DNA from 3 places in the Pseudomonas sp. GW821-FHT09C10 genome. Region 1 is predicted to be linked to each of the others. Evidence: predicted binding sites of a transcription regulator. Region 1 holds the regulator's gene; each other region holds the start of a gene.
The links. The regulator FliA, encoded in region 1, starts transcription of late flagellar genes. The targets are predictions, from matches to a motif close to CTAAAGTTTNNNNNNNNNNNGCCGNTAA.

Region 1 (4,284 bases):
CACCCTTGCGCAGGATGTCGAACACGTTCTCGGCGATGTGGCAGCACTCCACCAGCTCATGGAGCTGGAGGAAGCCGGCGCCCCCTTTTACAGTATGAAAACCGCGAAAAATTGCATTGAGCAGGTTCGCATCATCCGGGCGGCTTTCCAGCTCGACCAGTTGTTCGGACAGTTGCTCTAAAATTTCGCCGGCCTCTACAAGGAAATCCTGAAGGATCTCTTCATCGGCGCCGAAGCTCATGTGGGTGCTCCTTAGAAGCCTAAACTGGATAACAGGTCATCTACGTCATCCTGACCTGACACAACGTCTTCACGTTTATCGGCATGAATCTGCGGACCTTCACCCTTGGCGAGATGTTTTTGTGGATCTTTTTCAGAGAGGATCGCTTCGCGGTCATGTTCGATGCCGGCAAAACGGTCGACCTGGCCGGCCATGAGTACCAATTTGAGCAGGTTGCTTTCCACTTCGGTGACCAACTGGGTCACACGCTTGATCACCTGACCGGTCAGGTCCTGGTAATCCTGGGCGAGCAGAATGTCATTGAGGTTGCTGGAAACCATGCGGTTTTCCTGCTCGCTGCGTGACAAGAACCCTTCGACCCGACGGGCCAGCTCACGAAACTCTTCCGCACCGACTTCACGGCGCATGAAGCGGCCCCAGTCAACGCTCAGGGCGTGGGCTTCCGTGGCCATGCCGTTGACCAGGGGCGTGGCGTTTTCCACCAGGTCCATGGTGCGGTTAGCCGCCGCCTCGGTCAGCCTGACCACATAGGACAGGCGTTCGGTGGCGTCGGTGATCTGCGAAATCTCTTCGGCCTGGGGCATGTGCGGGTCAATCTGGAAATTGACGATCGCGCTGTGCAGCTCGCGTGTGAGCTTGCCCACTTCCTGGTACAGGCCGCGGTCACGGGTCTGGTTGAGCTCATGGATCAACTGCACCGCGTCGCCGAACTGGCCTTTTTCAAGGCTGTCAACCAACTGGTGAGCATGCTTTTTCAGGGTCGACTCAAAGTCTCCCTGTGACGTTTCTTTATGCTCCATAGCTCCCCCGCGATGGCATCAGCCGTGGATGCGTTCGAAGATCTTTTCGATCTTCTCTTTCAAGGCCTGTGCAGTGAATGGTTTGACCACGTAACCGTTGACCCCGGCCTGGGCGGCTTCGATGATCTGTTCACGCTTGGCTTCGGCGGTCACCATCAACACGGGAAGGCTGCGCAATTTTTCGTCGGCACGCACGTGGCGCAACAAGTCGATGCCGGTCATGCCCGGCATGTTCCAGTCCGTTACCAGAAAGTCGATGCTCCCGCTGTTGAGGATCGGAATCGCCGTAAGGCCGTCATCCGCCTCGACCGTGTTTGTGAACCCAAGGTCACGCAACAGGTTTTTTATGATCCGCCGCATCGTTGAGAAGTCATCAACGATGAGGATTTTCATGTTCTTGTCCAATTCGACCTCCAAGCAGTCTTAAACGCGCCCAGCACCTGGACGCGCCATTTCAATCAACAGGCATTACACAAAAAGGACTGCCAAGGGCACCACGGCCCGAGCCCGCGAAGGCCTATCACCTTCGCGGTATCGCTTTGCAATGCTCCCCACACTGCCTGTCAGCGCGCTCGCCACTCTCCCAGACGCCCCCGCAAGCGGGCCGCGCACTGGCTATGCAACTGGCTGACACGGGATTCGCTGACCCCCAGGACCTCACCGATTTCCTTGAGGTTCAGCTCTTCGTCGTAGTACAGCGCCAATACCAACCGCTCGCGCTCCGGCAAGTTGGCAATGGCGTCCGCCAACGCGCCCTGGAAACGCTCATCTTCCAGGTCACGGGACGGCTCCATATGCGCGCTCGCGCCGTCCTCGTGCAGCCCTTCGTGTTCGCCGTCCTGCAACAGGTCGTCGAAACTGAACAGGCGGCTGCCCAAGGTATCGTTCAAAATCCCGTAATAATCGTCGAGACTCAATTGGAGTTCGGCCGCAACTTCGTGATCTTTAGCGTCGCGACCGGTTTTTGCTTCAATTGCACGAATTGCGTCACTGACCATGCGTGTATTGCGGTGCACCGAACGCGGCGCCCAGTCACCCTTGCGCACTTCGTCGAGCATCGCGCCACGGATGCGGATACCCGCATACGTCTCGAAGCTCGCGCCCTTGCTCGCGTCGTACTTGGTCGACACTTCGAGCAGACCGATCATGCCCGCCTGGATCAGGTCTTCGACCTGGACGCTGGCGGGCAGACGTGCCAGCAGGTGATAGGCGATGCGCTTGACCAGTGGCGCATAGCGCTCGATCAACTCGCCCTGGCTGTCACGGGCAGATTTCTTGTAAGCGTTATAGCCGTTCGCTGTCATAGCACCGGTCCTGCACTCGTCTGATGCACCAATCGCTCGACGAAAAACTCCAGATGCCCCCGAGGGTTGGCAGGCAACGGCCAGGTATCGACCTTCTGGGCAATAGCCTTGAACGCCAATGCGCACTTGGAACGAGGGAACGCTTCGTAGACTGCACGCTGCTTTTGCACAGCCTTGCGCACACACTCGTCGTAGGGAACTGCACCGACGTATTGTAAGGCGACATCGAGAAAGCGATCCGTGACCTTGGTCAACTTGGCGAACAGGTTGCGGCCTTCCTGCGGGCTCTGGGCCATGTTGGCCAGGACGCGGAAGCGGTTCATGCCGTAGTCACGGTTAAGCAGTTTGATCAGGGCGTAGGCGTCGGTGATCGAGGTGGGTTCATCGCAGACCACCAACAAGACTTCCTGCGCCGCGCGCACGAAGCTGACCACGGACTCGCCGATCCCGGCGGCGGTGTCGATCACCAGCACGTCGAGGTTGTCGCCAATGTCACTGAATGCCTGGATCAGGCCGGCATGCTGCGCCGGGCTCAGGTGCACCATGCTCTGGGTACCGGAGGCGGCCGGCACGATGCGGATCCCGCCAGGGCCCTGGAGCAGCACGTCGCGCAGCTCACAGCGCCCCTCGATCACATCGGCCAGGGTATGTTTGGGCGTCAGTCCCAGCAGAACGTCGACGTTCGCCAGCCCCAGGTCAGCATCCAGCAGCATGACGCGACGGCCAAGCTCTGCCAGGGCCAGGGACAAATTCACTGACACGTTAGTTTTCCCGACGCCACCTTTGCCGCCGGTCACCGCGATCACCTGTACGGGATGCATGCTGCCCATTTTATTTCTTTACCTTGTCTTGCTTAGACGCAGGCTACATGGCTTGGCCGCGTGAATCGCTTGCAGACCATCGATGTAGGTACATTTCACGGTGTTCATCGCACCTCAACCCACCCGTTTTGCCGGGTTGTGGTAAAGGTCGGCGAACATATCGGCCATCGCTTCCTCGCTAGGCTCTTCTTGCATTTGCACGCTGACGGCGCGGCTGACCAGCTGATGACGGCGCGGCAGATGCAAATCATCCGGGATCCGCGGCCCGTCGGTCAGGTAGGCAACCGGTAGTTCATGGCTGATAGCCAGGCTCAACACTTCGCCCAGGCTGGCGGTTTCATCCAGTTTAGTCAGGATGCAGCCGGCCAGACCGCAACGCTTGTAGCTATGGTACGCAGCGGTAAGAACCTGTTTCTGGCTGGTGGTTGCAAGCACCAGGTAATTTTTCGACTTGATGCCACGCCCGGCCAGGCTTTCCAGTTGCAGGCGCAACGCCGGATCGCTGGCCTGCAGGCCGGCGGTGTCGATCAGCACCACGCGCTTGCGCAGCAACGGATCGAGCGCGTTGGCCAGGGACTGGCCCGGGTCGACGTGGGTGACCGGCACATTGAGGATACGGCCCAGGGTCTTGAGCTGTTCCTGGGCGCCGATGCGGTAGCTGTCCATGCTCACCAGTGCGATGTTGTTCGCGCCGTACTTGAGCACATAGCGCGCCGCCAGCTTGGCCAGGGTGGTGGTCTTGCCCATGCCGGCAGGGCCAACCATGGCGATCACACCGCCCTCTTCCAGGGGTTCGATTTCCGGGGTGGCGATCATCCGCGCCAGGTGGGCCAGCAACATGCGCCAGGCCTGGCGAGGCTCTTCGATTTCGGTGGTCAGGGCCAGCAGGTCGCGGGACAACGGGCCGGACAGGCCGATGCGTTGCAGGCGGCGCCACAGGTTGGCCTGGTGCGGTTTGCTGCCTTGCAGTTGGGTCCAGGCCAGCGAGCCCAGTTGCACTTCCAGCAGCTCGCGCAGGCCGTTGAGTTCAAAACGCATCGAGTCGAAGACACGCTGGTCGACTGCTGCAGCCGGGGCTGGCGCGGCAGGACGCGGCGGTTCGATGAACGTTGGCTCAA
Region 2 (4,284 bases), on a different contig from region 1:
CGGGCGCAGCCGTCGAGGCCGCGCCCAGGAAATATTCTGCACCATGACCGGCTACGGCAGCGGGAACGTTTCGGCGCGTGCGTCCACGTAATGGAAAGGCCTGATAGGCAATCAGGATTATCTGACAACCCTCGTGAAGGACTCACTTATGCTCTCTGCGCTCACCTCCCAAACCGTTCCTACGGCTCGGTCCGCCGTTGCTACGGCTCACGACAAGCCTGAACCTTCGCCCTATGACCCGCCCACCGACCTGACGCCAGGCCTCTACAATGAACGTTCCCACACCCTGCATATCGACGGCGATATCAAGTTCGGCCGGTTAATCGTATGGAATACATCAGACCCCGAAAACCCGAAGATCGAGTTGAATCTGCTGACGGTGGAAACCGGTGACGGCGCGGATTGCGTACACGTGCGCAACTGGCCGGGCAACCGGCTGCAGGTGTGTATCAACGGCAAGTCATATGGTTTCGACAATCACGTCAAACAAGGCCCGCCACAGGGCCTTTGGATCGAGACCAAAGGCGGCAATGACACGGTGATCATCGACGATGACGTCAAGCTGCGGGTGGACATTGAAGGCGGCGATGGCCATGACTACATCCAGGCCGGAGGCGGCAGGAGCAGATTGTACGGCGGCAATGGTAACGATGTGCTGCGACTGGGCAGCGGCCTGGGCCTTGCAGCCGGCAACGACGGTGACGACACGATCATCGGCGGAAGCGGCAATGCCGTGATGTACGGTAATAACGGCAAGGATCGTCTCTATGCCGGATATGGTCCCTCGACCAAGCAGAGCTACCTGGATGGGGGTGATGGCAATGACCACCTCTACGCCGGCAGCGGGCACACCGTTGCCCATGGCGGCAACGGCAATGATGATCTTATCGGGCATGACCGCACGACCTTCTACACCGGCAAAGGCCGCGACCGTATCTGGAATAACCGGCGCAAGGATCTGATTTACGCCAATGCCCATGACCGGTTCGACCGCAGCAAAGGCTCGACTTTCACCGAGGTCAAACCCAGCAACGCCGGCAAGCAAGCGTTTACCGTGGCCGAAGGAACGCTGGGATTCAACCAGCAAGTGAGCGATGACCTCGAGTTTCTACGCAGTTCGCCGCTTGGCCAGCAAGCCCTGGCGAAAATGGACGAACTGGCGGAGATCAATGGCGCAAAGGTCGAGATCAGGCAGGTGACCTTAGGTTACACCAGCTACGATTTTGGCAGCGCTGAGTCGGATAGCCAGACGTCCGAGGAAGAGGAAAACATCGATGAGACACAATATGGCACCCTCAAGGACGGCGTTCCCGGCGCCCGCGCCAGGCATGCCTCGATCGCCTATGACCCCTACGCAGTCCTTGAGAGTACTGACCGCACCAACACCCTGGTGCCCGTCACCACCCTGTTCCATGAAAACGGCCATGCGTTCAATGGCGCCAACGGCACATTCCTCGGCGGTGAAGACAAAGAGCAGTTGCAATCCGGAGCGTGGGTGCCGGTTCGAAATGACGAACGCCAGGTCATTGGCATTCCCAGCAACGCAACACCCGCAGACCTCGACAACGACCCGTCTACGCCGCCGAGCACGGTCAATCCGCGACCTTTCATGGAGAACGCCTTGAACCAGGAGATGGGTAAACCGCTAAGAAAAACACACAAATTCGAGCACAGTGATCAGGGCGACGGCATCTGATGAGCCGGGCGTAGCGAGCCGGCGGCCGGCCTCGCTACGTGCCCGCCCAATAAACTTTGCACCATGGTACCTAAAGACGTGCCAACCCCCGCCGATACCCCTACGAAGCTCCAAAAAAGCCGCGTCGATAATAAACGCTTCGTAAGGACGACCCCATGCCCCCACTGCGTTCCATCCAAGCCCGCTATACCCTGTTCCTGGTGCTGTTCGTCCTGGTGTTGTTCGTGTTGACGGTCGTCGGCATCGGCCAACTGGTCGCGCCCACGCTGCGCCATACCGAGGAACAGGTGGTGCTCAACCGCATCAGTGAGGTGGCCGAGCAGATCCAGGGCGAACTCAACAAGGTTCAGTCCCAGCAACGCACCATCACCCAGACCATTCCCCTGCTCGACAGCGATGCCATCGACAAGGTCCTGCCGGGCCTGGTCGATCAATATGGTGAGCTGAAGGTCTTCGGCGGCGGTATCTGGCCGCTGCCCAACCAGCGCACGCCGGGGCGCAACAAGCACAGCACCTTCTGGCACCGCGATGCCTCGGGCAAGCTGGCAGTGAACACCTTCTGGAACAGCGACCCCGCCCCCAACTATTACGACCAGAGCTGGTACAAGGGCGGCCTCGCGTCGCCACGTGGCCAATGTGCCTGGGCCGCGGCCTACAAGGACGACGCCAGCCAGGAGCCGCGTACCAACTGCGCCATGGCGATCCAGCGTGACGGCGCGGCGTATGGCGTGGCCACCATCGACGTGACCCTGGGCTTCTTCAACGAACTGGTAGCCAGCAAGGAAAAGGACATCGGCGGGCAGATGCTGATCGTCGAAGGCGACGGCAAGATCATCAGCAACAGCACGCGCCTGAGCAGCCCGGTGGTGTTGAAGAACATCAGTGAATTGACCGGCACCTCGGCCTTTGCCGCCCAGGTCAGCAAGGCCCTGGCCCATCGCGACCAGGCCTTGCAGCGCAACGAGTTCGACAACCAGGGCGTGGCCAGCACCTTCTACATGCGTCCCATCGAAGGCACGCCGTGGTTCCTCGCCACCGCCCTGCCCACCTCGCTGATCACGGCCCAACGCGATGACGTACTCGGCAGCCTGGCCCTGTTGCAGATCCCCATGGTGTTGCTGCTGGTGCTGCTGGCGGTGTATGCGATTCGCCAATTGGTGCAGCGCATGAAAATCCTGAAGGCCAACATCGATGCACTGTCCACCGGCGATGCCGATCTGACGCGGCGCATCACCATCCGCGCCGAAGACGAACTGGGTGCCATCGGCCATTCGGTGAATCGCTTTATCGTCTACCTGCAAGACATGATCGGCGAAGTAACCCAGGCCACCGGCGCCATGTCATCGGGCCTTGAGCAATTGCAGCAAACCTCGGCGCACACCAACAGCATCCTGGTGCGCCACGCCTCGGAGACCGACCAGACCGTTACCGCCATCACCGAGATGAGCTCCACCGCCGATACGGTGGCGCAGAACGCGGCGCAAACCGCTTCGTTCACCCAGCGCGCCAACGAACACGCCGACCGCTCCCGCGTGGTGGTGGGTGAAGCGTCCACCAGCGTCAGTGCACTGATCGGCGAAGTCGCCAGCGCCACCCACACCGTCGAGAACATGCGCCAGGACGCCGCGCGCATCACCGAAACCCTCGGCGTGATCGGCGCAATTGCCGGCCAGACCAACCTGCTGGCCCTCAACGCCGCGATTGAAGCCGCGCGGGCCGGCGAGCAGGGTCGTGGTTTTGCGGTGGTGGCCGACGAAGTCCGCGCCCTGGCGGCGCGTACCCAGGCCAGCACTTCGCAGATCAATGAAATGCTTGCGCGCCTGACCACCGGTGTCAGTTCTTCGGTGGCGGCCATGGAGAACACCCAGGCCAGCTGCCAGTCGGCGGCGGATGCCACGGCACGGGTGAATACCGGCCTCGACGAGATGGCCGGTTCGGTCAGCCATATCAACGACCTCAGCACCCAGATCGCCACCGCTGCCGAGCAGCAAAGCGCGGTGACCGAGGAGATCAACCGCAGCATGGTGCATATCCGACATATGGTCGAAGAGCTGGTGCAGAGCGGCCATGCCACGCAAACCAATACACAAAGCCTGCTGGACGCCAATGGCCGGGTGATTGCGTTGATGGGCCGGTTCAAGGTGCGCTGATAAATGGCTGAAACACTCCCGTGCAATGTGCGGGAGTGGGACTATTCTGACAGTTCACAGCCACACAGGAGGTGTGCCATGCGCGCTGTCGAGCAGTCGGTCCGCTTGGATCGGATCAGTCAGGAACGTTTTATCCAGGCCCCTATCAATGCCGTCTACGACTATGTGACCCAACCGGATCGCTGGCACGAATGGCACCCTACCTCCCTCGGTGCCGACACCGGCACCAGCGGCCCCCTCCCAGCCGGCGCGCGCTTTACCGAAATGATCGACTTGCTCGGAGTACGCGTGCCCATGAGCTACCGCGTGCAGATCGCCCGGCGTCCCGACGAGTTCAAGACGGTGTTCACCTCACTGGCCGTCGACGGCTCGATCCACTACTTTTTGCAACCCTTTCGCGACGGCACCCTGTTCAAGCGCGTGCTGACCTATGAAACA
Region 3 (4,284 bases), on a different contig from region 1:
CTGTGAACGACTGACCCTATCGCTGCGCGCGGCCCATCGACTGCTCAAGGTGGCACGCACCCTGGCGGATCTGGATCAGGTAGAGACCATCACCCGCGACCACCTGAAAGAGGCCCTGCAATACCGCCCGGCGGCGATCACTTAAACTTGGCGCAAAGCCAAATGTGGGAGCGACAGGCCTCCCACATTGTGTACAGCGGTGGTTCAGCGAAAGCGATCCACTTCATGGCGCAGGCTCGCCGCCAACGTCTCCAGTTCCTTGGCGGTAATCGCCAGGTTGGAAACCACTTCACGCTGCTCGCTGTTGGCCAGCGCAATGCTCTGCAGGTTGCTGCTGAGCAGGGTCGCGGTGCTGCTCTGCTCCTGGGTGGCGGTGGTGATGGCCGCGAACTGCTGACCGGCCGAGCGGCTTTGCTCGTCGATACGCGCCAGGGCCGAGGCCACATCGGCGTTGCGCGACAGGCCTTCCTGCATCAGCGCGTTGCCTTGCTCCATCGTGCTGATGGCGTTGCCGGTTTCCTTCTGGATGCTCTGGATCATGCCGGAAATTTCATCGGTGGCTTCACGGGTACGCGACGCCAGGTTACGTACTTCGTCGGCCACCACGGCAAACCCACGGCCTTGCTCCCCTGCGCGGGCGGCTTCAATGGCGGCGTTGAGCGCCAGCAAGTTGGTCTGTTCGGCAATCGAGGTGATCACGCCGACGATCCCGCCGATTTCCTGGGAGCGCTGGCCGAGGGTGTTGATCACCGTGGCCGTGCTGTTCAGAGCGGTGGCAATGTGTTCCAGGGACGACGACGCTTCCTGCATCGAGGTGCGACCAATGCGGGTCTGCTGGGCGTTTTCCTGGGCCAGGCGTTCGGTATTGCCCATGTTGTCGGCGATATTCAACGACGTGGCGCTGAACTCCTCTACCGCGCCGGCCATGCTGGTGATCTCGCCGGACTGCTGCTCCATGCCCTCATAGGCACCGCCGGACAAACCGGACAAGGCCTGGGCGCGGCTGTTGACCTCTTCGGCTGCGTTACGGATATGGGAGACCATGGTCGACAGCGCTTCGCCCATCTGGTTGAAGCTGCGTGCCAGTTGGCCGATTTCGTCATGGCTGGACACGTTCAAACGTGCGCTCAGATCGCCCGCACCCAGGGCCTCGGCCTGACGCACCAGGTCACTCAGGGGCTGCAACTTGCTGCGCAGCAGCCAGACCGTGGCGCCCACCGCCAGCAACATCGCCAGCACGCTGCCGATCACCAGGCGAATACCCACGGCCCAGGTCACCGCGCGGATTTCAGCTTTCGGCATGCTCGCGACCACGGCCCATGGGCCGCCTTCGAACGGTACCGAAACGCTATAAAAATCTTCGTTCTTGTCGCTCCAGAAGCGACCTTTGCCCGGGGTCTTGGCCAGGTCCAGCATCACCGGCACCGATTGATCCAACGCCTGCACGCCGGCGGGTGGCACCAGCCAGTGCTTTTGCTCATCCAGCAGCGCAAGGGAGCCGGTCTGGCCGATTCGGAAGCGCTTGAGGTTTTCGAATTGGGCATTCTGCGCATCGGTGTAGTCAAAACCGATGAACAGCACGGCGATAACCTTACCGCCGCTGTCACGCACCGGGCTGTATTGGGTCATGTAGGAACGATCGAACAACACCGCCCTGCCGATATAGGTCTGCCCACCCACAACACGTTGATAGGCCGGGCCCTGACGGTCGAGGACGGTGCCGATAGCGCGGTTGCCATCCTGCTTGGTCAGGGACGTGCTGATACGGATGAAGTCGTCGCCACTGCGCACAAATACGGTGGCCACGCCGCCGGACATTTGTTTGAACTCGTCCACCTCATCAAAGTTGTTGTTCAACACCTCGTTGCCCAGGTACAGGCTGGGCGTCTGAACACCGGCCACGCTCACGGGTTGGTCCACATGCACGCTCAACCCGGCGCCGAAGCGTTTTTCAAACAGTCCGCTCAAACGCTGAGTGCTCTCGCGCAAGGTGCTGTGGAAGGTATTGAGTTGGTCGGCGAGCAGGCGCGCCTCGCTGGCCAGGTGCTCCTCGCGGGTGTCGAGGTTGGCGGAGTCAAGGGAACGCAAGGCAAATACCGTACTGCCGCTGATAACGACAGCCAGAATCACGGCTAACGCGAGGCCTAACTGGGAGGCAATCCGGGCGCGAGGTTGAGACATGACAGCTCCTGGCCGAGGCCAGGATCATCCTGATCTCATAGCGCTGCTCGGCAAATTATCTGATGGGAAACATTGGTGCACGATAGTTCCAACACACCTACTTCGGCTGGCCGCAGCAATACTTGAGCGCTTCACAGGGGTATCACGCAAACGGTTGCGAACCAACGCCGCCAAGCATTCAGTCGAGGCGTTCGACCGCAGGCAACACCATCGCCTGCACCTCGCCTTGCAGAAATTCCGCCAGCCGTCGCAAGCGCTCGCCGCCAGGGCGGGTTTTGGGCCAGACCAGGTAGTAATTTTCCCCACTGGCCACCGCCGTCGGCCACGGCAGGCTCAATCGTCCTTGGGCGACGTCCTCAGCCACCATCAGCAAATCGCCCATGGACACGCCGTAGCCCCGCGCAGCGGCGATCATGCCCAGTTCCAGGGTGTCGAACACCTGCCCGCCCTTGAGCGACACCTGGGACGACAGTTGCATGCGCGCCAGCCAATTGCGCCAGTCGCGCCGGTCGGGCGTGGGGTGCAGCAATTCGGCGGTGGCCAGGCGCGCAGCGTCCCAAGGCCCATCCTCCAGCAGGTTCGGCGCACCGACAGGAATCAACAGCTCCGGAAACAGGTAACTGGCCTCCCAATCCGCTGGAAAACGCCCATCGCTCAGCAGCACCGCGCAGTCGAAAGGTTCCTGATTGAAGTCCACCTCGTCCACGCTCATCCAGGCGCTGGTCAGTTGCACCTCATTGCCCGGCTGCAGCGCCCGGAAGCGGCTGAGTCGCGCCAGCAGCCAGCGCATGGTCAATGTGGAGGGGGCCTTCATACGCAGGATGTCATCTTCGGTATTCAAGGTATGGCAGGCGCGCTCCAGCGCCGCGAACCCTTCGCGCACACCGGGCAACAACAGACGGGCCGCCTCGGTGAGTTGCAAGGTGCGGCCGTTGCGCTGGAACAGGCGGCAGGCGAAATGCTCTTCAAGCGTGCGGATATGTCGGCTCACCGCACTTTGGGTGATGGACAATTCCTCGGCGGCACGGGTGAAAGAGCTGTGTCGGGAGGCCGCTTCAAACGCGCGCAAGGCATAAAGAGGAGGAAGACGACGAGACATGAGGAAGCTCCGACAGCGCAATACTGAAACCCTACCAGAATCAATCAGGCATGAGTTTTAATCATGCAAACGATCGCATTTATCCCTTTGTGCAATGAGCTAAGAGCGCCGAGAATCAACCCTTCCCCAACCCTCTGACTTTTTGAGCGTGATGATCATGCAGCATCCGGCACGTACCGAACTCTGGGCCATTCTGCGGCTGTCAGGGCCGTTGATTGCCTCACAGTTGGCGCACATGCTGATGGTGTTGACTGACACCCTGATGATGGCGCGTCTGAGCCCCGAAGCCCTGGCCGGTGGCGGCCTGGGTGCGGCGAGCTATTCGTTCGTCGCGATTTTCTGCATCGGCGTGATTGCCGCCGTGGGCACCTTGGTTGCGATCCGCCACGGCGCGGGCGATATCGAAGGCGCCACCCGCCTGACCCAGGCCGGGCTGTGGCTGGCCTGGCTGATGGCCCTGGCGGCGGCCCTGCTGCTGTGGAACCTCAAGCCAGTGCTGCTGATGTTCGGCCAGACCGAGACCAACGTACATTCGGCCGGGCAGTTTCTGACCATGCTGCCGTTTGCACTGCCCGGCTACCTGAGCTTCATGGCCCTGCGCGGTTTTACCAGCGCCATCGGCAAAGCCACTCCGGTGATGGTGATCAGCCTCGGCGGTACAGTGGTCAACTACCTGCTCAACCATGCGCTGATCGAAGGCATGTTCGGCCTGCCCAAGCTCGGCTTGATGGGCATCGGCCTGGTCACGGCGATTGTCGCCAACAGCATGGCGCTGGCGTTGATGTGGTACATCCGCAGCAACCGGGCCTATGCCGCCTACCCGCTGAGTACCGGGCTGCTGCGCCTCAACACCCAGTATCTGCGCGAGTTGTGGCGCCTGGGCCTGCCGATCGGCGGCACCTATGCGGTGGAAGTCGGGCTGTTTGCCTTTGCAGCCCTGTGCATGGGCACCATGGGCAGCACGCAGTTGGCAGCGCACCAGATCGCCCTGCAAATCGTGTCGG

Region 2: a site for FliA is predicted at 1,767-1,794, ahead of AC07OT_RS02825 (methyl-accepting chemotaxis protein). Genes of this name have one in related genera too.
Region 3: a site for FliA is predicted at 2,281-2,308, ahead of AC07OT_RS09915 (methyl-accepting chemotaxis protein). Genes of this name have one in related genera too.

Annotation. Positions count from the first base shown of each region.
Region 1 is NZ_JBWKPE010000012.1:27,866-32,149, forward strand. It holds gene AC07OT_RS21635 (chemotaxis protein CheA) at 1-241, opposite strand, end outside; gene AC07OT_RS21640 (protein phosphatase CheZ) at 253-1,041, opposite strand; gene AC07OT_RS21645 (chemotaxis response regulator CheY) at 1,060-1,434, opposite strand; gene fliA (RNA polymerase sigma factor FliA) at 1,605-2,345, opposite strand; gene fleN (flagellar synthesis regulator FleN) at 2,342-3,175, opposite strand; gene flhF (flagellar biosynthesis GTPase FlhF) at 3,281-4,284, opposite strand, start outside.
Region 2 is NZ_JBWKPE010000001.1:600,593-604,876, forward strand. It holds gene AC07OT_RS02820 (M91 family zinc metallopeptidase) at 149-1,696, shown strand; gene AC07OT_RS02825 (methyl-accepting chemotaxis protein) at 1,852-3,846, shown strand; gene AC07OT_RS02830 (SRPBCC family protein) at 3,925-4,284, shown strand, end outside.
Region 3 is NZ_JBWKPE010000004.1:127,566-131,849, forward strand. It holds gene AC07OT_RS09910 (YifB family Mg chelatase-like AAA ATPase) at 1-145, shown strand, start outside; gene AC07OT_RS09915 (methyl-accepting chemotaxis protein) at 205-2,181, opposite strand; gene AC07OT_RS09920 (LysR substrate-binding domain-containing protein) at 2,360-3,280, opposite strand; gene AC07OT_RS09925 (NorM family multidrug efflux MATE transporter) at 3,432-4,284, shown strand, end outside.